3 regions of the Shewanella seohaensis genome follow, and region 3 is predicted to be linked to each of the others. Evidence: predicted binding sites of a transcription regulator. Region 3 holds the regulator's gene; each other region holds the start of a gene.
What was found. The regulator sigma-54, encoded in region 3, starts transcription at its own class of promoters, with help from an activator protein. The targets are predictions, from matches to a motif close to GTTGGCACGNNNNTNGNNT.

Region 1: flgF (flagellar basal-body rod protein FlgF) is a predicted target of sigma-54. The motif match lies at 4,280-4,298, and genes of this name have one in related genera.
Region 2: flhA (flagellar biosynthesis protein FlhA) is a predicted target of sigma-54. The motif match lies at 6,031-6,049, and genes of this name have one in related genera.

Annotation. Positions count from the first base shown of each region.
Region 1 is NZ_JAKILE010000004.1:108,940-116,783, reverse strand. Features, by position in the region: gene L2713_RS05990 (chemotaxis protein CheV) at 1-25, shown strand, start outside; gene L2713_RS05985 (CheR family methyltransferase) at 127-966, shown strand; gene flgB (flagellar basal body rod protein FlgB) at 1,111-1,515, shown strand; gene flgC (flagellar basal body rod protein FlgC) at 1,518-1,934, shown strand; gene flgD (flagellar hook assembly protein FlgD) at 1,959-2,738, shown strand; gene flgE (flagellar hook protein FlgE) at 2,801-4,162, shown strand; gene flgF (flagellar basal-body rod protein FlgF) at 4,335-5,078, shown strand; gene flgG (flagellar basal-body rod protein FlgG) at 5,089-5,877, shown strand; gene flgH (flagellar basal body L-ring protein FlgH) at 5,890-6,564, shown strand; gene L2713_RS05945 (flagellar basal body P-ring protein FlgI) at 6,576-7,667, shown strand; gene flgJ (flagellar assembly peptidoglycan hydrolase FlgJ) at 7,685-7,844, shown strand, end outside.
Region 2 is NZ_JAKILE010000004.1:75,065-82,908, forward strand. Features, by position in the region: gene L2713_RS05780 (protein phosphatase CheZ) at 1-470, opposite strand, end outside; gene cheY (chemotaxis response regulator CheY) at 484-867, opposite strand; gene L2713_RS05790 (RNA polymerase sigma factor FliA) at 915-1,628, opposite strand; gene L2713_RS05795 (MinD/ParA family protein) at 1,621-2,502, opposite strand; gene flhF (flagellar biosynthesis GTPase FlhF) at 2,507-3,883, opposite strand; gene flhA (flagellar biosynthesis protein FlhA) at 3,895-5,994, opposite strand; gene flhB (flagellar biosynthesis protein FlhB) at 6,113-7,243, opposite strand; gene fliR (flagellar biosynthetic protein FliR) at 7,261-7,844, opposite strand, start outside.
Region 3 is NZ_JAKILE010000001.1:461,150-468,993, reverse strand. Features, by position in the region: gene rapZ (RNase adapter RapZ) at 1-543, opposite strand, end outside; gene ptsN (PTS IIA-like nitrogen regulatory protein PtsN) at 540-983, opposite strand; gene hpf (ribosome hibernation promoting factor) at 986-1,273, opposite strand; gene L2713_RS02040 (RNA polymerase factor sigma-54) at 1,302-2,777, opposite strand; gene lptB (LPS export ABC transporter ATP-binding protein) at 2,884-3,615, opposite strand; gene lptA (lipopolysaccharide transport periplasmic protein LptA) at 3,612-4,163, opposite strand; gene lptC (LPS export ABC transporter periplasmic protein LptC) at 4,150-4,710, opposite strand; gene kdsC (3-deoxy-manno-octulosonate-8-phosphatase KdsC) at 4,707-5,258, opposite strand; gene L2713_RS02015 (KpsF/GutQ family sugar-phosphate isomerase) at 5,258-6,235, opposite strand; gene mlaF (phospholipid ABC transporter ATP-binding protein MlaF) at 6,797-7,615, shown strand; gene mlaE (lipid asymmetry maintenance ABC transporter permease subunit MlaE) at 7,612-7,844, shown strand, end outside.

The DNA of each region.
Region 1 (7,844 bases), on a different contig from region 3:
AGTGAACAAGCATTTAAGTTTGTAGTGAAAGTGTGGGTTAGTGCCTAGTAGCGCTTTACGCTATAATCTAGCCCTTATTACATGATTGTTGGCACTTATTTGGGTGCTTGCTATAGGATCTAGGACGTGAATGTGCCTGACAAATCACTCGCTGAAGCCGAATATAATCAATTTAGGTTGTTCCTAGAACAACACAGCGGCATCGTACTGGGGGAAAATAAACAATACCTAGTACGTAGCCGTCTTGCTCCTTTGATGGGCAAATATAATCTGCCTTCGTTATCCGATGTGGTAAAACATTCGATGAAGCCCACGGAGCGAGCCTTACGGGCAGAAGTGATCGACGCCATGACAACTAATGAAACCTTATGGTTTCGTGACCGTTATCCGTTTGAGTTGCTCAATAATGTGTTGTTACCTGAATACAGTAAGTTGGGGCGTCCATTAAAAATATGGTCCGCTGCCTGCTCGTCTGGCCAAGAGCCTTATTCGTTGGCAATGACTATCTTAGAATATCAACAGAAGAAGCCGGGAGCTTTGCCGGGCGGCGCCTCGATTCAAGCAACCGATCTTTCGCCTTCGATGCTGGAACGTTGTAAAAATGCCGAATACGATAGTTTGGCGTTAGCGCGTGGCTTATCCGAGGAGCGTAAGCGCCAGTTTTTTGATGCTTTGCCCTCTGGCAATATGCGAGTTAAGGATAACGTTAAGCGTTTAGTCAATTTTCGCGCCCATAACTTACTTGAGAGTTACACCTTACTCGGCAAGTTCGACATTATCTTCTGTCGAAATGTGCTGATCTATTTTGCCCCAGAGGCAAAAGCAAAAATTTTGCGGCAATTCGCTGCCGCTTTAAATCCGAAGGGCATACTCTTTCTCGGTGCGTCAGAGTCGATTGCGGGTCTGACGGATGAGTTTGATATGGTTCGTTGCAACCCTGGCATCTATTACCAGAAAAAGACTTAATATTCTGAAATTAAATAAAAATTACCGACATGAGTCGGTAATTTTTTACCTCGCCAAACCCCATTTCTACACATTTCTGATAGTTTCTGTTTTTTGGCACATGAATTGCTTTATTCCCGTGAGAGTCACGATGGAGGCAATTTTATGGCGATTAATTTTGATAAGGCACTAGGTGTGCACCAATTCACTTTGGGGATACGTGCCGAACGTGCCGAAGTGATTTCAAGCAACATCGCAAACGCCGATACGCCACATTATAAAGCCCGTGACGTCGATTTTTCTGCGGCCTTAAATATTGCGAAAACCCAGCAACAGCAACGCAATAGCCTTGAGATGACAGGCGATGAGCAGCATTTTGGCCTCGCACAGTTAACGGGACAATACGTGAAGTTCCGTGTGCCAAATCAGCCAGATACTGGAGATGGCAATACAGTGGATATTCAACAGGAACAGTCGGCATTTATGCAAAATGCGCTCGAATATCAAATGTCTCTGGGATTTTTGGACAGTAAGTTTAGCGGCATGAAAAAAGCGCTGAGAGGGGATTAATCATGAGTTTATTTAGCATTTTTGATGTGGCTGGCTCTGGTATGTCAGCCCAGTCCGTCAGGCTCAATACCACGGCGAGTAACATCGCTAACGCCGATTCTGTTTCTAGCAGTATTGATAAAACTTACCGCTCACGTCATCCCATTTTTGAAGCTGAAATGGCCAAAGCGCAGAGCCAACAGCAAGCTTCTCAAGGTGTTGCAGTAAAAGGCATCGTTGAGAGCGATAAACCCCTATTAAAAGAGTATTCGCCCGATCACCCGATGGCGGATGCGGATGGTTTTATTTATAAGCCGAATGTGAACGTCATGGAAGAAATGGCGGATATGATTTCTGCCTCTCGCTCATATCAGATGAATGTTCAAGTCGCTGAAGCCGCAAAATCTATGCTGCAACAGACACTTGGGATGGGTAAATAACATGCGCGATTTAGGAGGTAAGCTGTGAGCCTCATTAACCAACTTAGCCAGAATACGGCTCAGACGACTCAAACTAAGAGCCAATCGAATACGGTAGCGACTAATACCACGAACACAACGAGTACATCAACCGGCAATCCATTTTTAGATGGGATCCGTTTGCCCAGCGAATCTGTTGTGCCAGAAGCAAAAGGTAAGCAGCTGACTCAAGAAGATTTTTTCTCATTACTCAGTCAGCAGTTGTCGATGCAGGATCCGTTTAAGCCTGTCGATAACGACCAGATGATTGCGCAAATGGCATCCTTTTCTACCGTGGATGGTATTTCAAAGCTCAATGATGAGATTGTTAATTTAAACAGCGTGATGACATCGAGTCAGGCGCTGCAAGCATCGGGATTAGTTGGACGTAAGGTATTGATCCCAACCGATACCGGCAATGTGTCAGCCGAAAGCCCCACCCTGAGTGGCGTGGTGAGTACGCCGGATAAAATTCCTGTGATTAACGTGCGTGTACTGGATGATAAAAATCAAGTTGTTAGCACCTTTAACATCGATGGCAGTGCTGGCGGCAATATCCCTGTGACATGGGATGGTTTAAATAAAAATGGTGATCCTGTCGGTGCCGGTAATTACACCATTAAGGCCAGCGGTCTTGTCGATGGTAAATCTCAAGAGCTTGCCGTTTCGACCTATGCCCACGTGACCAGTGTTTCTTTGGGCACAGCAAGCACAGGGGCGATTCTGAATCTTCGCGGTGGTGCAGGTATTAAGCTCTCTGATGTACTTGCGGTATCAGAAACCTAATTTGTCAGTATTGAGTTGGACCCAGGTCCTTAATTGAATTGAGTGAAATGTAGAGGTGAATTATGTCGTTTAACATTGCATTGAGTGGCATTTCTGCTGCACAGAAAGACTTAAACACTACCGCGAACAACATCGCGAATGCTAACACCATTGGCTTTAAAGAATCGCGTGCTGAATTTGCGGATGTTTACGCTAATTCAATTTTCTCTAACTCTAAAACCGCCGTCGGTGGTGGTGTGGCAACGAGCCAAGTGGCACAGCAATTCCACCAAGGTAGTTTGCAGTTGACCAATAACTCCTTGGATTTAGCGATTAAAGGAGGTGGTTTCTTTGTAACCTCATCGGAAATAGGCACTTTAGACCATCAGTTTACCCGCGCAGGTGCATTCAAAGTCGATAAAAATAATTATATGGTTGATTCTGCAGGTAATTACCTGCAAACCTTCCCAGTTGATAAAGACGGTAACTCAACATCGGTCAGTTTAACGACGGCAAAACCTGTGCAAATTCCTGATACAGCCGGTAGTCCAGTTAAGACTGATAACATCACAATGCAGATGAACTTAAATTCTAAGCAAAGTGCTCTGGATCCTGCAGCTTTTGACCCGTTGGATTCCAAAACCTATAACAGTGTGACCTCTCTGACGATTTATGACTCCCTCGGTGAGCCACATATTATGACCACCTATTTCGTGAAGCCAACGAATGGCTCTTATAATGGTGAAAACAACTGGGTTGCCTACTACGCAATTGATGGTAAGCAAGTGGATGTGTCTGGCCCCGCAGGGACTTATCAAACGGATACCAATGGTGATGGTACGCCAGATACACCTGCAACAGCCCAAACCACAGGCGGTTGGAAAGGTTCGGTATTAAAATTTAACGAAGTGGGTGTTTATACTGGTAGCGACCCTGCTGTCATAGCTACAGAACCCTTAGGGGTTGCTGGTGCGGGCGTGTTAGGCCCTGGTGCCGATGGTACTCAAGCTGTAACTATTAAGTTCAATGCGCCAACTCAGTTTTCGGCTCCATTTGCGGCCACCGAATTAACGCAGGACGGTACGACTGTTGGGCGTTTAACCAACGTCGAAATCGGTGAAGATGGTTTGATCACTGCCAGCTACTCTAACGGTTCAACCGTGGCATTAGCTCGTGTTGCCTTAGTTCGTTTTGCCAACGAGCAAGGTTTAACTCAAGTGGGTAACACCTCATGGAAAGCGAGCCTTGAGTCGGGTCCTGCGCTCGCGGGTGAACCCAACAGTGGTACCTTCGGTAGCATCAGTTCTTCGGCATTAGAGCAGTCCAACATTGACTTAACGACTGAGCTGGTGGATTTGATTTCGGCGCAGCGTAACTTCCAGGCTAACTCGCGTACCCTCGAAGTGAACAACACTCTGCAACAAACTGTACTGCAAATTCGTTAAGCTGATTTACTCCTTTTCTAAGTGTTGCCGCTGGCGGCAACACTTAGCCTCTTTTGGCCATATTGCCATTTCCTCATGATTTTCTCCCAATTTATCAGTAAATTAGCCATTAACTTTATTGGCATGATGCTTGCTTTGCTATTGTCAGGTTGAAAATTTGACGGAGCAGTCTGTGGACAAATTCCTCTACATATCCATGAGCGGAGCTAAGCAAAACATGCATGAGTTGGCATTGCGTGCCAACAACTTAGCTAACGCCAATACCGATGGATTTAAGTCGGACATGGCGCAAGCCAGATCGATGCAAGCCTTTGGTGAAGGATTGCCATCGAGGGTTTTTGCCATGGTCGAAACACCCTCCGCCAATTTTCGAGCTGGCCCCATCAAAACCACTGGGCGGGATCTTGACGTTGCCATTAAAGGTGATGGTTGGTTCGCTGTTCAGGCAAAGGATGGCAGTGAGGCCTATACCCGTTCAGGGAGTCTCAGTTTTGACTCGACAGGGCTATTGCATAACGACCGCGGTAATCCTGTGATGGGTGATGCGGGACCGATTGTGTTACCGCTGCCGATTGAAAAAGTCACCATCTCACAGGATGGCATTATCTCGGTACGTCCTCAGGGCGCGACAACGGAAGTGGTTGAAGAGGTAGGGCGATTAAAGCTGGTTAATCCTGGCAATGCACAAATGATGCGCGGTGAGGATGGACTGTTCCGTTTGGTATCGGGTAATCCGGCGCCAACCGATCCAAATGTGTTTGTTGAGAGTGGGGCTGTAGAGGGCAGTAACGTCAATCCTGTGGATGAGATGGTGTCCTTAATCGACCTACAGCGACAATTTGAATTGCAAGTGAAGATGATGAAAACCGCGGAAGAAAATGACCGCGCTTCTTCTTCATTAATGCGGATTAGTTAGGAGATAAATTATGCATCCAGCGTTATGGATTAGTAAAACTGGCTTAGACGCACAGCAAACCGATATTGCGGTGATTTCAAACAACGTCGCGAACGCCAGCACCGTCGGCTACAAAAAGAGCCGCGCAGTCTTTGAAGACTTACTCTATCAAACCGTTAACCAAGCGGGGGGCATTAGTGCCTCGAATACTAAGTTACCCAATGGGTTAAATATTGGTGCGGGTACCAAAGTGGTGGCCACTCAAAAAATGTTTACCCAAGGCAATATGCTGACCACGGATAACTCACTCGATCTGATGATTGAAGGCCCAGGCTTTTTCGAAGTGCAGTTACCCGATGGCACCACAGCCTATACCCGTAATGGTCAATTTACCTTAGATGATACTGGGCAAATTGTAACGCCAGGTTCGGGTTACGTTCTGCAACCTGCGATCACGATTCCCGATGATGCGACCAGCATTACCGTGTCTGCCGAAGGGGAAGTCTCGGTGAAAACACCGGGCACGGCGGAAAACCAAGTCGTGGGGCAGCTCAGCATGTCCGATTTTATTAACCCATCGGGTTTAGATCCTATGGGACAAAACCTGTACACCGAAACCGGTGCCAGTGGTACGCCTATCCAAGGCACGGCATCACTCGATGGTATGGGAGCGATTCGTCAAGGCGCGTTAGAAACCTCTAACGTGAACGTGACCGAAGAGCTGGTGAATCTTATTGAAAGTCAGCGGATCTACGAAATGAACTCTAAAGTGATTTCGGCGGTGGATCAGATGCTGGCGTATGTGAATCAGAATTTATAGAGGCACATTATCATGGCTAGATATTTTATATTGGCCGCAGCGCTCTTGCTTACGGCATGTAGCTCCACCTCCAAGAAGCCGATTGCAGATGATCCTTTTTATGCACCGGTTTACCCTGAAGCGCCGCCAACCAAAATTGCCGCAACGGGATCCATTTACCAAGATAGCCAAGCGGCCAGTCTCTATTCGGATATTCGCGCCCATAAAGTGGGTGACATCATCACTATCGTGTTGAAGGAAGCGACTCAGGCGAAAAAGAGTGCGGGTAATCAGATCAAAAAAGGTTCTGACATGTCGCTCGACCCTATTTATGCCGGTGGTAGCAATGTGTCGATTGGCGGGGTTCCCCTCGATCTGCGTTACAAAGACAGCATGAACACTAAGCGGGAATCCGATGCCGATCAAAGCAATAGCTTAGATGGCAGTATCTCCGCTAACGTAATGCAAGTGCTTAATAACGGCAACTTAGTGGTGCGCGGCGAGAAATGGATCTCCATCAATAACGGCGATGAGTTTATCCGAGTGACCGGCATAGTGCGTTCACAGGATATCAAACCTGATAACACTATCGATTCAACCCGTATGGCCAATGCGCGTATTCAATACAGCGGTACTGGTACCTTCGCCGATGCGCAAAAGGTGGGCTGGTTAAGCCAGTTCTTTATGAGCGATTGGTGGCCCTTCTAAGGAGTCGTATCATGAAATTGAAACTGATTTTAGCGGTTGCCATGCTGGCGTTTTCACTTCCTAGCCAAGCAGAGCGCATTAAAGATATTGCCAATGTTCAAGGGGTTCGTAGCAACCAATTGATTGGTTACGGCTTAGTCGTCGGTTTACCTGGAACGGGTGAGAAGACCCGTTATACCGAGCAGACCTTTACCACCATGCTGAAAAACTTTGGGATTAACCTGCCTGATAATTTCAGACCCAAAATTAAGAACGTGGCCGTGGTGGCAGTGCATGCGGATATGCCGGCCTTTATCAAACCTGGTCAAGAATTGGATGTCACAGTATCAAGCCTAGGTGAAGCGAAAAGCTTGCGCGGCGGTACCTTATTGCAAACTTTCCTTAAAGGGGTTGATGGGAATGTGTACGCGATTGCGCAGGGCAGTTTAGTGGTCAGCGGCTTTAGCGCCGATGGTTTGGATGGTTCTAAAGTCATTCAAAATACGCCAACCGTGGGTCGTATTCCTAACGGCGCGATTGTTGAACGTAGCGTAGCAACGCCATTTTCGACTGGCGATTATTTGACGTTTAACCTACGCCGCTCTGACTTTTCGACTGCGCAGCGTATGGCCGATGCAATCAATGACTTGCTAGGCCCCGATATGGCGCGGCCATTGGATGCGACCTCTGTGCAGGTTAGTGCTCCAAGGGATGTGTCACAACGGGTGTCCTTTTTAGCCACACTCGAGAATATCGAAGTGGAGCCTGCTGATGAGTCAGCTAAAGTGATCGTGAACTCCCGTACAGGCACGATTGTGGTTGGGCAGAACGTCAAGTTATTGCCAGCCGCGGTGACACATGGTGGCTTGACGGTAACTATTGCCGAAGCGACTCAGGTATCCCAACCTAATGCGTTAGCGAATGGTCAAACGACGGTGACGAGCAACAGCACAATCAACGCGAGCGAAAGTAATCGCCGTATGTTTATGTTCAATCCTGGCACGACCTTAGATGAGTTAGTGCGAGCCGTAAACTTGGTGGGCGCGGCCCCTTCAGATGTACTTGCTATCCTCGAAGCGTTAAAAGTGGCAGGTGCTTTGCATGGTGAACTTATCATCATCTAATTTCTGTCGGGAAAATCATGGAAAAGCTTTCAAGTTCATCACATTTTCTTGATCTGGGCGGGCTCGACTCCCTGCGCGCCCAGGCTCAGAAAGATGAGAAGGGCGCCTTGAAAAAAGTCGCCCAACAATTTGAAGGCGTTTTTGTGCAAATGCTGATGAAGAGCATGCGTGATGCCA
Region 2 (7,844 bases), on a different contig from region 3:
CGTAAGCGATTGGAATCCAATTCGCTACGTGACATCAAATGCTGCACATTGTGGCAAAGCGCTTTAAAATCGCTCAGAGCGATTTCACGGCGCATCAATTTGTCCCAAGAAGGCATCACTTGTTGAATATTCGCCGTTAATGCATTCGCGAGCGGCAAGCACTCTTCTACCGCATCCATGGTTTTATTCGCTGCTTGCTCGGTCATGTCAATGACATAACTTAGCCGTTCCTTAGCATCGGGAATTTCGTTATTCGCGAGTTCAACCAAACGATTATCAACTTGGAAATCCATTAATGCGCTGTGAAGTTGTCTGGTTAATTTACCAACTTCATCAAAGAGCTCCCGTTGAAGTGGAGCCGCGAGTTCCCTAAATAAATCATCTGCTTGAGCTTGTTCATTCGCGCTTAATAGTTCAACTAAACGCTGAGCCTTCTCGAGCGTAATGAGCCCTGATGTTTGTGACTTCATAGCTCATCCCTGCTTAAGCGAGTCGTTCGAATATTTTATCTAACTTCTCTTTAAGTGTTGCTGCGGTAAAAGGTTTAACCACATAGCCGTTAACACCGGCTTGTGCGGCAGCAATAATTTGTTCACGTTTTGCTTCAGCGGTAACCATTAATACGGGTAAATGCTTAAGGGAATCGTCAGCCCGAATAGCCTTTAGCAAATCAATACCCTGCATACCTGGCATGTTCCAGTCTGTCACGACAAAATCAAAGTCGCCTTTTTGTAACATAGGCAGCGCAGTTGAGCCGTCGTCTGCTTCTTGGGTATTGTTAAACCCCAAGTCTCGCAACAAGTTCTTGATGATACGTCTCATTGTCGAAAAGTCATCAACGATGAGAATCTTCATATTCTTGTCCAAGGTTTCCTCCGGTGAGCTGACATTCTGTGCTCAATAAATAATTATACTTATGTCCAATGCTTGAGTTTGCCTTTGAGCCGCAACATTGCCTGACTTAATATCTGGCTAACTCGCGATTCACTTACCTCAAGAATGGCGCCAATTTCTTTTAAATTCAATGCTTCATCGTAGTATAACGATAGCACTAGCGCATCTCTTTCGGGCAATAATTTTATCGCCTCAACTAGTGCTGAATGAAACTGGGTTTCTGCTAACGCTTCAAATGTACCATCACTGACATTATCGCTCGAAGTGAGTATATCCTGCGATACGCCTAAGTCTTCTATCCCTATGATTTTACCAACAGAAACATCGTTAAGAATATGATGGTACTCATCGAGCGTCATATCAAGTTTTTCTGCAATTTCTGTGTCGCGTGCATCACGACCCAACACTTGCTCTAACTCATCAATGGCTTGAGCAACTCGACGATTATTACGATGAACAGAACGGGGAACCCAGTCGCCACGACGGATCTCATCCAACATGGCGCCACGGATCCGTATGCCGGCGAAGGTTTCAAACTTTGCACCTTTGCCACCATCAAACTTGGATGATGCTTCTAATAACCCCATCATCCCCGCTTGAAGCAAGTCATCGAGCTGCACTGAGGCAGGTAATCTGGCGAGCAAGTGATGTGCAATTCTTTTGACCAACGGTGCATACTGTTCAACGATTGACGTTTTACTGTCTAAACAAGTATACGCTGCGGCTTTATTCACTCGTTTTTTCCTCTTGAAAATCTGGTCGCTGAACTAAACGTTCAACGAAAAACTCCAAATGCCCACCAGGTTGCTGTGGTACTGGCCAGCTCATGATTTTATTCGCTAGGCCATGGTACGCAATCGCAGCTGGAGACTTAGGATAAGCCTCAACAACTAACTTTTGTTTACGCACTGATTTGCGAAGGTTTTCATCAAACGGAATGGTCGCAACCAGTTCAAGTGCCACGTCCAAGAATCTGTCGGTCACTTTACTGAGTTTAGCAAACAATTCCATACCTTCGCGCAAACTGCGCACCATATTAGCAACAATTTTAAAGCGGAAAACGCCGTGTTCACGGCTGAGAATTTTGATTAACGCATAGGCGTCAGTGATAGAAGTTGGCTCGTCACAAACAACCACCAACACATCCTGTGACGCGCGAGAGAAACTGAGTACCATGTCAGAAATCCCCGCGGCAGTATCCACGATGAGGATATCAAACTGGGTACGCATCTCACTGAAAGCACGAATTAAGCCCGCATGTTGCGCAGGGCTCAACTCTACCATGCCTTGAGTTCCTGAGGTCGCAGGGACAATGCCTATGCCCTTAGGTCCTCGGACGATAATATCATCCAGCTCAGCATCGCCAGAGAGTACGTGGGAAAGGTTACGTTCAGCACGGATCCCTAACATGACATCGACGTTTGCTAAGCCTAGGTCGGCATCAAGCACTAAGACACGCTTGCCCTTTTCGGCTAATGCTACTGCGGTATTGATAGACACGCTGGTTTTACCCACGCCACCTTTACCACCCGTAACCGCGATTACTTTCACTTTTTCGTTATAGGGTTGATTCATCATACGTAAACCACTTGCTTGATCCAGGGTCATAACTCTACTCAAATGCACAGGTCATATTATCTGACCACGCTGTGTCTGGTAACGATTGTTGTTCAGTGTTTTCTAAAGCTGCTAACGCCTGCTCTGCGAGCAGCAAAGTATCGGCAACTTTCATATCTTCGGGCACTCGCTGCCCATCCGTAACATAACTTAATGGCAACCCACTTTGGATCAACACACTTAATGCACCCGCTAACGACACGGACTCATCAAGTTTGGTGAGTACAACACCAGATAAGGGAATGCGTTTAAAGTGATTTACAGCATCCTGTAGCACGCGGCGCTGTCCTGTGGCAGACAGTACCAGATAACTGCGGATAGGTATTCTGCTATTTGCAGTTAAATTATCAAGTTGCTGGTAAAGCCGCATATCTCGTTGGCCCATTCCCGCAGTATCTATCAATACTAGCTTGCGATTTCTGAACTGATACAGTATTTGCTCTAGCTCAGCAAGATCATGGGCTTGCTTAACTGGGCATCCCATAATTTTGCCATAGGTGGCCAATTGCTCATAGGCGCCAATACGATAATGATCGGTAGTAATCAAGGCGACTTGATCCGCACCATGATGGGCGGCGAAGCGAGCCGCTAATTTCGCTAAGGAAGTGGTTTTGCCTACACCTGTTGGGCCAACCAGCGCCACAACACCACCTTGCTTAACGATATCATCACCTTGATTATCAAGCATATTCGCTAGACTTTGTGGCAAGGCACGAACTAATTCTGCCGGGGTATAGTGTTGACTAAGCGCCGCTAACTTGTTCGCGACCGCAGGCGAAAACTCCGCTTCCAGTAACTTTGACTCCAGCATGGCACCCACAGGATCGATACGCTTTTTGTGTTCAGTCATCAGCGCAGACACTTGATGAGTAAGCAAATTGCGTAAGGATGCTAACTCATCACGCATCGCTTCAATATCCGCATTTTGCTTCTGTGAAACCTGCGGCTTCTTATCGAAAGTCTGTCCCATATCACGGCGTTCAGCTTTTGGCGCGGCGGGAGCTTGTAGACCTTGTGCCCACGCAGGCAGTTCGGCGTCTTGCTGTTGATGGGTGAGCTGTTGGTTTAAACGGCTTTGTTGCTTCTCGAGCAATGCTTGGAGAGAGTCTGCTGGCGCCGAGGGTTTTAACTTAGTTTCAGCGCGAATCGGCGCTTTAGCACCGAGCGACACTAAGTCATCACTCACATCCATAAAAGTCGGTGCAGCGGCAGGCGCCTTCGCTTTGGGCTCGTCATAGTCAACGGCGGCCACAATCTCAATGCCGCCATTTACCTTTTTATTCGACATAATCACGGCATCGGAGCCGAGCGTGTCCTTCACTTGGGCCAGTGCAGCACGCATGTCTTTGGCAAAAAAACGTTTAATCTTCACTTATGCGTCCTCTACTGGCCGACGGCAGACACTATGCGTATTTGCTTTTCATCGGGGATTTCTTGGTAAGAAATCACTCTGAGATTAGGAATAGTATATTTAACAAAGCGAGACAGTGTCGCACGTAACATACCTGACGTTAGCAAAATAGCGGGCTGACCAACCATTTCTTGCTTTTGAGCGGCATCCGCTAAGGATTGCTGCATACGCTCTGCAAGACCAGGTTCGATATTTGGGCCATCGCCACCGGTTGCTTGCATTGACTGATGCAACATCTGTTCCAACTCTGGCGCCAAAGTTATGACAGGTATTTCAAGTTCAGGACCCGAGATCTCTTGAACTATCATGCGCTTCAATGCGATACGCACTGCCGCCGTTAACACTTCAGTATCGTTACTCTTAGTGCCGTATTCTAACAAAGTTTGCACTATGGTACGCAAGTCTCTGACAGAAACTCCTTCATTTAATAGGTTTTGCATCACTTTTACGACATTTCCGAGCGGCATCACATCAGGAATAAAGCCATCCACCAGCTTAGGTGAATGCTTGGCAAGCATATCCATCAGTTGTTGCACTTCTTCGTAGCCTAAGAGTTTCGCCGCGTTATTCGTCAATATTTGGCTAATATGGGTTGCCACCACTGTCGCAGCATCCACCACGGTATAACCTAAGGTTTGTGCATGTTCACGCAGCTCAGGGGCAATCCACACGGCTTCGAGACCAAAGGCAGGGTCACGTGTTTCGATACCATCGAGCTTGCCATAAACTTGGCCAGGGTTGATGGCGAGTTCGCAGTCATGGCGAATATCCGCCTCTCCAACCACCACGCCCATTAACGAGATGCGGTAGGCATTAGGTGATAAATCGAGGTTGTCACGAATATGTACCGCAGGCACCAAGAAGCCCAGTTCTTGAGAAAGCTTTTTACGTACCCCTTTGATTCGGCTCAGTAATTCACCACCTTGTCCCTTATCGACTAATGGGATCAAACGGTAACCCACTTCCAGACCGATAGTGTCAACGTGATGCACATCGTCCCAGCTAAGTTCTTTAGGTTCTCTTTCGGCTCTTTCCGTTGGGCCGGTTTTGACTTGTTCAAGGGCTTTGGCACGTTTAGCTTCATTACGTTTGAAGATAAAGTAAGCAGCACCTGCTGTGATCACGGCAAAGCTTAAAAACGCCATATGTGGCATGCCTGGCACAATACCCATGACAAAGAGTACGCCAGCCGCAATACTGAGCGACTTATGACTGTCAAACATCTGACTGATCAGCATCTGGCCCATATCGCCAGATTCATTTTGACGGGTCACCATCAACGCCGCGGCGATAGACAGTAATAGACCTGGAATTTGTGCGACGAGACCGTCACCAATGGTTAACAGGGTATAAATTTCAACGGCTTGGGAGAATGTCAAACCGTGCTGCACAATCCCGATAATAAACCCACCGAGAATGTTGATAACTAGGATCATGATACCGGCAATCGCATCGCCCTTCACAAACTTAGATGCACCATCCATTGCGCCATAGAAGTCGGCTTCGCGGGTCACCTCGGCGCGTCTGGTTCTGGCTTGATCCTGATTAATAATACCTGCGTTCAAGTCGGCATCGATGGCCATTTGCTTACCGGGCATCGCATCTAAGGTAAAGCGAGCACTCACCTCGGCAATACGGCCAGCACCTTTAGTCACAACGGCAAAGTTGATAATGATCAAGATGATAAATACAACTAGACCCACTGCATAGTTACCGCCTATGACCACGGAGCCGAAGGCCTCAATCACCTTACCGGCGGCATCACCACCATTGTGACCTTCGAGTAATACTACACGGGTCGATGCAACGTTAAGCGCGAGTCGCAGCAGTGTCGCGACTAATAAAACCGTTGGAAACGCAGCAAAGTCTAAGGGTCTATCGGTATAAATCGCGACAAGAAGAACAATCAAAGCCAAGGCAATGTTAAAAGAGAATAAAACGTCGAGTAGAAACGGCGGGATAGGCAATACAATCATAGCCAATGCCGCAAGCACTAGCATTGGCGTACCTATGCCCTTGAAAGAGCTCAGTTTCAACTGTTTTACTTGGCCTAGGGAGGCTTTAACATCCATTCACAGATACCTAAACTTTGACGTATAACAGCCTGAAAGCAAAAAACGCGCCAACCGCTAGCACTTCAAGTCGTGGTTTTATCTCTGTGAACGAGCTCTGCGTTAACCTAACACTCAACTAGTGCTTCAGCTCGTCTGGAATGGGTTGATTAGCAGGGATTGGAATCGGTTTACGGCCACGACCTTTTTGGTACTGGCGTAACTGGAACACATAAGCCAGCACCTGTGCCACCGCGGTAAATAGACCCTCAGGGATCTGCTGCTCAAGCTTAGTGGTGTGATAAATTGCTCGCGCCAGCGGTGGTGCTGAGACAATCGCAATGTTATGTGCCCTTGCCACTTCGCGGATTTTAAACGCGACTTCATCCACCCCTTTAGCGATAACAAAAGGCGCTGCAGAACGCTTCACATCGTATTTAATGGCCACGGCATAATGCTCAGGGTTCACCACAATCACATCCGCATTGGGAACTTCGGCCATCATGCGTCGCTGCGCTAACTCACGCTGCATTTGGCGTACTCGCCCTTTGACCTCAGGTTTACCTTCGGTATCTTTATACTCGTCTTTCACTTCCTGCTTAGTCATTTTCAGCTGTTTGTTGTGATTCCAGATCTGAAATGGCACATCGATCACCACAATGACTAAGACGGAGGAGCAAAGCAGAATAAACATCCACACTAACAAATCCAGCGCATGATGGACGTTACCGGGGAGATGATCGGCTGACAGGAGTAGAATATCGTTAAAATAGTGACTGAGTAGTAAATAAGCCGCGATTGCTACCACAGAAAACTTAGCAATCCCTTTGGTTAATTCAACCAAGGCCTGCACACCAAACATCCGCTTAAAGCCCGCAATCGGGCTCATTTTACTGGCTTTAGGCATCATGGCTTGGGTGGAGAAGTTCATCCCGCCAAGGGATACGTTGCCGATAAATGCCACCACGACAATCAGTAACATAATCTTGAGTAACGGCCAACCAATCTCGCTCCCCACGACGCCCCATACATTAAACATCTGGTTCGTATCGAAAATCGCAGCGCGATCCATGGTAAAGACGCGTTCAAACACATTGGACAGCGCCTTCGCAATCCCAGGCCCGAGCATATACAAACCTGTCGCAGCCGAGAGCAACACGGTCGCAGTACCTAACTCTTTTGAACGAGCTACCTGCCCTTTTTCTCGCGCCTGTTCGAGGCGCCTCCCGGTGGGTTCCTCGCTGCGTTCGCCGCTACTTTCTTCAGCCATTACGCGTTCCTATCAGGTTAAAGTATGCCGTCGGCTTGACACTGAAGCCCCAAAATATCACATAGCAAAAGCTGTGCCGACGCCCAAACCTCTTCGAAATGGGCCATTACGGGGGTCAAGGTTAACCACAAAATGAGCAGTCCACCAATCATAGTGATTGGGAAACCTATCGAGAAGATGTTCAGCTGCGGCGCGGCGCGAGTCATAACCCCAAAGGATAAGTTAACCAGTAGCAAGGCAATAATCGCCGAGAGCGACATGGTCAGTGCCGCGCCAAACATATAGGAGCCCCATTCCGCTAGCGCGCGATAACTCGTCAACGTTAACCCTTGATTCGAAATCGGTAAGGTCTCGAAACTGGCGACTAACATACGGATCATCAACAGGTGTCCATCGACGGCGAGAAAAATCAACGTCGCGAGCAACAAAAAGAAGTTGCCTATCACTGGCGTTTGTTGGCCAGAACCCGGATCGACCATAGAGGCAAAACCTAAGCTGGTTTGCATACCGATGATCTGGCCCGTTAACACAAAGGTTTGCATCACCATTTGGGTTACAAAGCCCATGGCGACGCCAATAATAATTTGCTGAGCGGTAATAA
Region 3 (7,844 bases):
AAACATAAAGTCGGCTTCGGTTGGCATACCATGCTTAAAACCGAAGGACTCGAAGTTGATCACCAGTTCCTTATCGACACTGCCAAGCAGGATTTGCCGCACTTGGTCGCTGAGTTCATAGATATTCAGATTCGAGGTATCTATGTAGTGATCCATCTGCTGTGACAGGGGCTCGAGCAATTTTCCTTCAAGTTTGATGGCTTCTTGCAGTGATACTCGGCTCTTAGATAAGGGATGTAAGCGCCGAGTCTCGCTGTAGCGCTTTAACAGTACTTTATCGCTGGAATTTAAGAAGAAGCTGGTAAGTTCAGTGCCCTCTGGCAGGCTTGCGAGCTGTTTGACGAGTACCTTGTCTTGCTCCGGCAGGTTACGCACGTCGACGCTGATGGCGACGAGATCGTTACTGCCCTTGAGCTGTTCGAGTAAGCTGCCAATCAGCGGCAACGGAAGATTATCGACACAATAGTAGCCGAGATCTTCAAGCACTCTTAGTGCGACCGATTTGCCTGAGCCTGAGCGCCCTGACACTATGACCAGTTTCATCCAGTGATTACCTGATAGAGTTCCGTTTCATCATGCGTCTTGCGCAATTGCTTCAATATTTGTTTGTCGCTGAGCTTTTCAGCCATGCAGGACAAAGTGCTTAAGTGCTGTTGACATTGGTCAGCAGGCACCAGCAGCGCAAATAAAATGTCGACAGGTTGTTTATCGATAGCATCAAAGGCTATCGGCTCCTCACATTTCACCAATATGGCTATGGGTTGTGTTATATCGGTTAATCGACCATGTGGAATGGCGATGCCGTTACCTATACCTGTGCTCCCCATCTTTTCGCGCGCCACTAGGCTTTCGAAGATCTCTTGAGATGAGAGGGTGGGGTACTGGGCAGCGGCTAAGTCGCTGATAAGTTCCAGTACCTTTTTCTTACTGCCCGGAGTGGCGCAGGTCGTGCATTCCGGCCGCAGTATGGTACGAAGTTCCATTGCTAGTGTTTTGTTAACTTCTCTTTGTGTTTAATAACCTGACGATCAAGCTTGTCTATCAGGACGTCTATGGCAGCATACATATCTGCATGCTCTGAAGTCGCGAAGACTTCACCACCGGTGAGGTTGATTCTCGCTTCGGCAATTTGTTGCATTTTCTCAACATTGAGCACAACGTGCACATTATTGATCTGTTCGAAATGACGTTCAAGTTTTGAAAACTTTTCCTCAACATAAGCCCGTAACGATTCAGTAATCTCGATATGGTGTCCACTCAGGTTTATTTGCATATAAACGTCCTCCGATTTCCACTTTAGGCTATAAACTTTTACGCTGATTGGAAGGGGGAATAAGCATCGCTTCTCGGTACTTCGCAATGGTTCTGCGCGCAACGTTAATTCCCTGTTCTGCCAGAAGCTGTGCCATCTTGCTGTCGCTTAATGGTTTTTTCTGGTTTTCCGCTGCAACCAGTTTCTTAATGAAGGCTCTGATTGCCGTGGATGAGCACTCACCGCCATCATCAGTCCCGACGTGGCTTGAGAAGAAATATTTTAGTTCAAAAAGTCCCTTTGGGGTATGCATGTATTTTTGTGTGGTCACCCGTGAAATGGTGGACTCATGCATTTCTACCGCCTCGGCGATATCGTTCAGGACCATAGGTTTCATGGCTTCTTCACCGTATTCGAAGAAGCCCTGTTGATATTGCACTATGCAGTTTGCCACTTTGAGCAGTGTTTCGTTACGGCTTTCAAGGCTTTTGATAAACCACTTGGCTTCTTGCAGATGCCCGCGGATAAATTGGCTATCGGCTTGGCTTTTGGTGCTGCGTGCCATGGCTGCATATTGCTGATTAACATTGATTTTTGGCATGCAGTCTGGATTTAACTCGACCACCCAGCGACCGTTTTTCTTCGACACCGATACATCGGGGATGACATATTCTTCATCAACAGGGGTGATGAGCAAACCGGGGCGAGGGTTTAAGGTTTGGATCAGCGCTATGCTGTCCCTTAACTCGTCCTCTTTAAGTTTGGTCTTACGCATCAACAACCTAAAGTCGCGGGCAGCGATCAGATCTAAATGATCTTTGATCAACATGCGGGCGTTTTCGAGGTGTGGGGTATCCGGCGAAAAATGGGAGAGTTGGATAAGCAGACATTCGCTTAAATCCCTTGCGGCGACACCAACGGGATCGAAGTGTTGAATACGCTTGAGTACGGCTTCGACTTCATCCAGTTCAATCTCTGGATTGCCCATGGCCTCGAGGATATCTTCAGTACTTTGAGTGAGATAACCTTGATCGTCGATGGCATCAATAATCGCGGTGGCGATGGCTAAGTCGGTTTCAGAGAAGGGCGTGAGGTTTTTCTGCCATTCTAAATGTTCGTACAGGCCTTCACTGGTTTCCCCTTGGAAGGGCATGTCATCTTCACGGCTGGCACCAGAACCTGAGTTTGGCGAGGCGGTAAAGACTTCATCCCAAGTGGTGTCCATGGGCAGTTCTTCGGGCAGAGATTCTTTGGTCAACGACTCGGCAATGTCCACGGTGGAATTGTCTTGTTCCTGTGGTTGGGCCGTCGTTTCGCTAAAGTCGGTATCGGCGATATCTTGCTTACGTTCGGTAGGCGCGTCGAATTGCTCCTCTTCCAGCTCGAGAAGAGGATTAGAGTCTAAGGCTTGCTGGATCTCTTGCTGCAGTTCCAATGACGACAATTGCAACAGACGAATGGCCTGTTGAAGTTGTGGCGTCATGGTTAACTGTTGACCCAGTTTGAGCTGGAGTGACGCTTTCATGTTACCGCTGATCCCTACGTTATTATTTTGAATTTAGGCCGCTTGTTATCATATTGATGGCGCTTACTAAGCCAAAATCCAAGGCTAATTGGCTCTGTTTAAGTAACTATAGCCTGAATTGTTCACCTAAGTACACAGCCCTAACTTGCTGATTGTCTAAGATCTCTGCGGGAGTTCCTTCGGCAATCAGGTTTCCGTGACTAACAATGTAGGCATGTTCACAGACGTCTAAGGTCTCGCGCACATTGTGGTCTGTGATCAGTACCCCAAGGCCTCGGCTCTTGAGTTGTTCGATGATTTTCTTGATATCGATAACCGAAATCGGGTCGACACCGGCGAAGGGTTCATCGAGCAGAATAAACTTAGGATTGGCCGCTAAAGCGCGGGCAATTTCGACACGGCGACGTTCACCGCCCGATAACGACATGCCTTGGCTATCGCGAATATGGGTGATATGGAACTCTTCGAGCAGATGTTCCAGCTCTTCTTCGCGTTGATCGCGATTGAGCTCTTTACGGGTTTGCAGTACCGCCATGATATTGTCGTGCACGCTCAGCTTGCGAAAGATACTGGCTTCCTGTGGCAGGTAACCAATACCTTTGCGGGCGCGCAGGTGCATGGGATCGGCGGTTAAATCATCATCGTCGATAAAGATATGGCCTTTATCGCTTTTGACTAAGCCCACGACCATATAGAAGGTGGTGGTTTTACCCGCGCCGTTTGGGCCGAGTAGGCCGACGACTTGACCCGTTTTCACCGTCAGGCTGACATCTTTCACAACCTGACGACTCTTATAACTCTTAGCGAGATTCTGTGCTTTTAAGGTGATTTGGGTCATTTAGAGTCCTGTTTTTTCACAGGTTTGTCCGCGGGCTGGTTCTTGAGCTCTTCCTGATAGTTGTCAGGTTGAATAATGGTAATCACGCGATCATCACCGCTACCCGTACTCTCAGCGATCAATTTTTGCTGAATAATATCGTAACGGATGAGGTTACCCGTCACTTGGCTACCCGCTTGATCTAGGCTCGCTGAGCCCGTCAAAGTTAGGGTGCGGGTCGCCATTTCGTAGCGAATTTCTTTCGCGCTCGCCGAAGCTGGGCGTCCATCGTCGAGGATCTGGCTATAAGTCGCAGGATTACCGGTTGCCACTAAAATCTTGCTGTTTTCCCCTTCGGCAGAAAATGCACGTAGTTGATCTGCATGGATTTTAATCGAGCCTTGGGTGACTTCAACCGGACCGAAGAAAATGATCTGGTTGTTTTTAATGTCCGCAGTTTGGCTAACGGCTTTAATTTTCACTTCTTGCTGTAAGTCACCAACCTTGGCGAAGGCGCTCATGCTGGTGATTAGCATTAGGCCGGCAAGTAATATGTTATTTTGCTTCATAGGTTCCTACTACCTGACTGGTCAATTGCACTTCCTGCGCGTTAAGGTCGGCATAAAGGCCTTGCCCTTGAATATTAAAATCTTTCCCTGTGACGTAAATGATGCGGTCAGAGGTCATTATCATAGTGTTGAGATCGAGTTCTAAAAAACTGGTGGACAATGTCTGTATGGGTTCACCAGGGCTGATGGCATCGATAATAACATTATTTTCTAATACAACCTTGCCGGTATCTTTGTTGAGTCGACCTTGGTCGGCTCGGATCTGCCATTTTGCTTTACCTTGGTCGGGATAGACAAGATAGACGGGCTCAGTAAAGTCGGTTTGGTTTTTTAGCTCATAGTGTTCCATGTGCTTTGCCGTGACGCGACTGTTAACTTGCCCTTGCTCATTAAACTCAATGCTGCGCAGATCTTCGATAATGTAATCGGGTCTGTCACTGACGTTCAAGCTGTCATCCGTATCGCCACCGCGTTTTTGCTGCACTTGCCAATATAGCACCAGCGCAGTACCAAAAAAGGCGATAATGGCGAGGGTCACACGACTCATATGCTCATCCCATGGGCGGAAGTGAACTTGTTTTGACTCAGCAAGAGCAGATCCGTGAGTTCCCTGAGTGCACCATGTCCACCATTCAAGTGAGTCACAAAATGGGCATGTTGACGGACATAGGGATGACCATCGGCAACACAGACGGCCAAGCCGACCACATTCATCACCGGCAAGTCGACAATATCATCACCGATATAGGCGACTTCTTCTGGGGTGACATTGTAGAGTGACAGCAGCTCTTCATAGGGAACGAATTTATTATCCACGCCCTGATAAATATGCGTCACACCCAGAGCCGTCATGCGGTTTTCGACAATTTTAGACTGGCGACCTGTTATCACGGCCAGATTAAAACCACTGGTCAATAATGAGCGCACGCCATAACCATCACGGGTGTGGAAGGCTTTGAGTTCTTCCCCTGAGTTGCTCAAATAAATGCGGCCGTCGGAAAACACCCCGTCCACATCGCAGATCAGCAGTTTAATTTTTTGCGCCCTTTGCCAAACATCGTCGCTGATGGGGCCATAAAAACCTTGCTGTGGCATTAAATCACTCCCGCTTTAACCATATCGAGCATATTGAGGGCTCCGACAGGATGATGTTCTTTATCTATCACTATCAGACCGTTGATATTTTTGGAATCCATCACTTGCAGCGCCTGCGCCGCTAAAACGTTTTCAGTAATTGTGACACAGTTTCGCGTCATCACATCGGCAATCGGCGTGGTGCGTAGGTTGACTTGGGCATCGATAACGCGGCGCAGGTCGCCGTCGGTAAAGATACCCACGAGTTTGTTTTGCTCATCGATAACCGCGGTCATGCCAAGGCCTTTCTTGGAGATCTCATACAGGGCATCGGTGATGCAGATATCGTGTTTAACCAGTGGTAAATCATCGCCGCTGTGCATCACGTTGCTGACTTTAAGCAGCAGCTTACGACCTAAGGCGCCGCCCGGATGGGACATGGCGAAATCTTCCCGGGTAAAGCCTTTGGCTTGCAGCAGCGCGATGGCGATGGCATCGCCCATGACTAAGGTTGCAGTGGTGCTTGAGGTTGGCGCAAGCCCAAGCGGGCAGGCTTCCTCTGGTACTTCAATACATAAATGAATTTTAGATAGACGCGCCATAGTGGATTCTGGCTTGCCTGTCATGGCAATCACAGGGATGGCTTTACGTTGGATAACTGGCATCAGCGCGAGGATTTCGCTCGATTCGCCCGAGTTTGAAATCGCAAGAATCACATCATTGTCCGAGAGCACGCCTAGGTCACCATGGCTGGCTTCGCCTGGATGGACAAAAAACGCTGGGGTGCCTGTGCTGGCGAGGGTGGCCGAGATTTTATTGCCAATGTGGCCTGATTTCCCCATCCCCATCACTATCACTTTGCCGGTGCAGTTGAGAATTAACTCGCAGGCTTGGGCAAATTCAACGGAATCGACATATTGATAAAGATTATCGAGGGCCGATTTTTCAATATCGATGACTTTACAGCCCCACTGGCGCAATTGTGATTGGTCTACCATGTCTATCTCTCTTCTTGCATTGTCTTTGTCGCCCCGTTCTGGGATTGGAATAGCACAATTTGGTACGCGATAAAGATGATAAAATTAACGGCTTCTTACTCGGAGTAGCGTCTTATTGTTCTGCCCTTGCCTATAGGGTTTGCGGCAATAGGGCAGGATAACCTGTTTAGCGATTGAATGCCTTGAGCAAAATCATCGTCTTGGTTGTTTTGTGCTGCCACTTTTATTGCTATGGCCGCCATGATAACCAGTTTGACATTCAATATGGCTTTTGAGTTAAGTTGTCTTGCCTAGTTCAGTGTTATTTCGCTTATCTTATTAGCCTTAACTAAACAATCCTGCTGATTAATCAACAAGGATGAAAACATTAAGTAACACTTTAGCTTCACAGAGCGAAAACTTAGGGCGCATTCTCGCTGGAAATGAGGCAAATTGAAAGTATCGCAGGACGATAGTGTCGATTCTGTTGTAGGTTAAAGCGCAATTACGTACAATTTGCGGCTCTTCGATTGGTCTGGGCAGGAAGCGTAGGCCACCTCTTTTCAAATATCGGAATCAAGCATGACTCAAGAACAAACGCCGTTGGTTGAGATCCGTCATTTGGGCTTCAGCCGTGGCCAGCGTGTCATATATGAAGATATTAGCTTGTCTATCCCTCGGGGCAAAGTGACCGCCATTATGGGCCCCAGCGGTATAGGTAAAACCACTTTGCTCAAGCTTATCGGTGGCCAATTAACGCCCGATAGCGGCCAAGTGTTGTTCGATGGTCAGGATGTGCATGCCGCGAGTCGTAGCCAATTATTCGAACTGCGTAAGCGCATGAGCATGTTGTTTCAAAGTGGCGCCTTATTCACCGATATCAACGTCTTCGATAACGTCGCCTTTGCGCTGCGTGAGCATTCGGGTTTGCCTGAAGAGATTATTCGCTCAATTGTATTGATGAAACTCGAAGCCGTTGGCCTGCGCGGCGCCGCGCAGATGATGCCAAGTGAGTTATCCGGTGGGATGCAGCGCCGTGCCGCCCTTGCTCGGGCGATCGCCCTTGAGCCTGAAATGGTGATGTACGATGAGCCCTTTGCCGGACAAGACCCGATTTCCATGGGCGTGCTGGTGAAGCTTATCCGCGAACTCTCCGATGCGCTGAATCTGACCTCGATCGTGGTGTCCCACGATGTGGATGAAGTGCTCGGAATTGCAGATTATGTGTATGTGGTGGCTGATAAAAGAGTGATCGCCCATGGCACGCCTGAGGAGTTAAAGCATGCTGATAATCCGCAGCTCAAACAGTTTATTCAAGGCGCGCCCGACGGCCCAGTGCCTTTCCACTATCCGGCGAAGGATTATCAGCAAGAATTAATGGCTAAAGGAGCTGGCAAGTGAAGTTATTCGACAGTATTGCCGACCTCGGCCGCAGCGCTATCGAGTTAGTGCTCGGTTTTGGCCGTGCTGGCCTGATGCTCTGGGGCGCGATTTTTCGCTGGCCTCGGGTGCGTAAAGGTTTTCCATTATTAGTGCGCCAAATCTATGTGGTCGGCGTACAATCTATGGTCATTATTGTGGTCTCTGGCCTGTTTATCGGCATGGTGTTGGCGCTGCAGGGCTACAACAT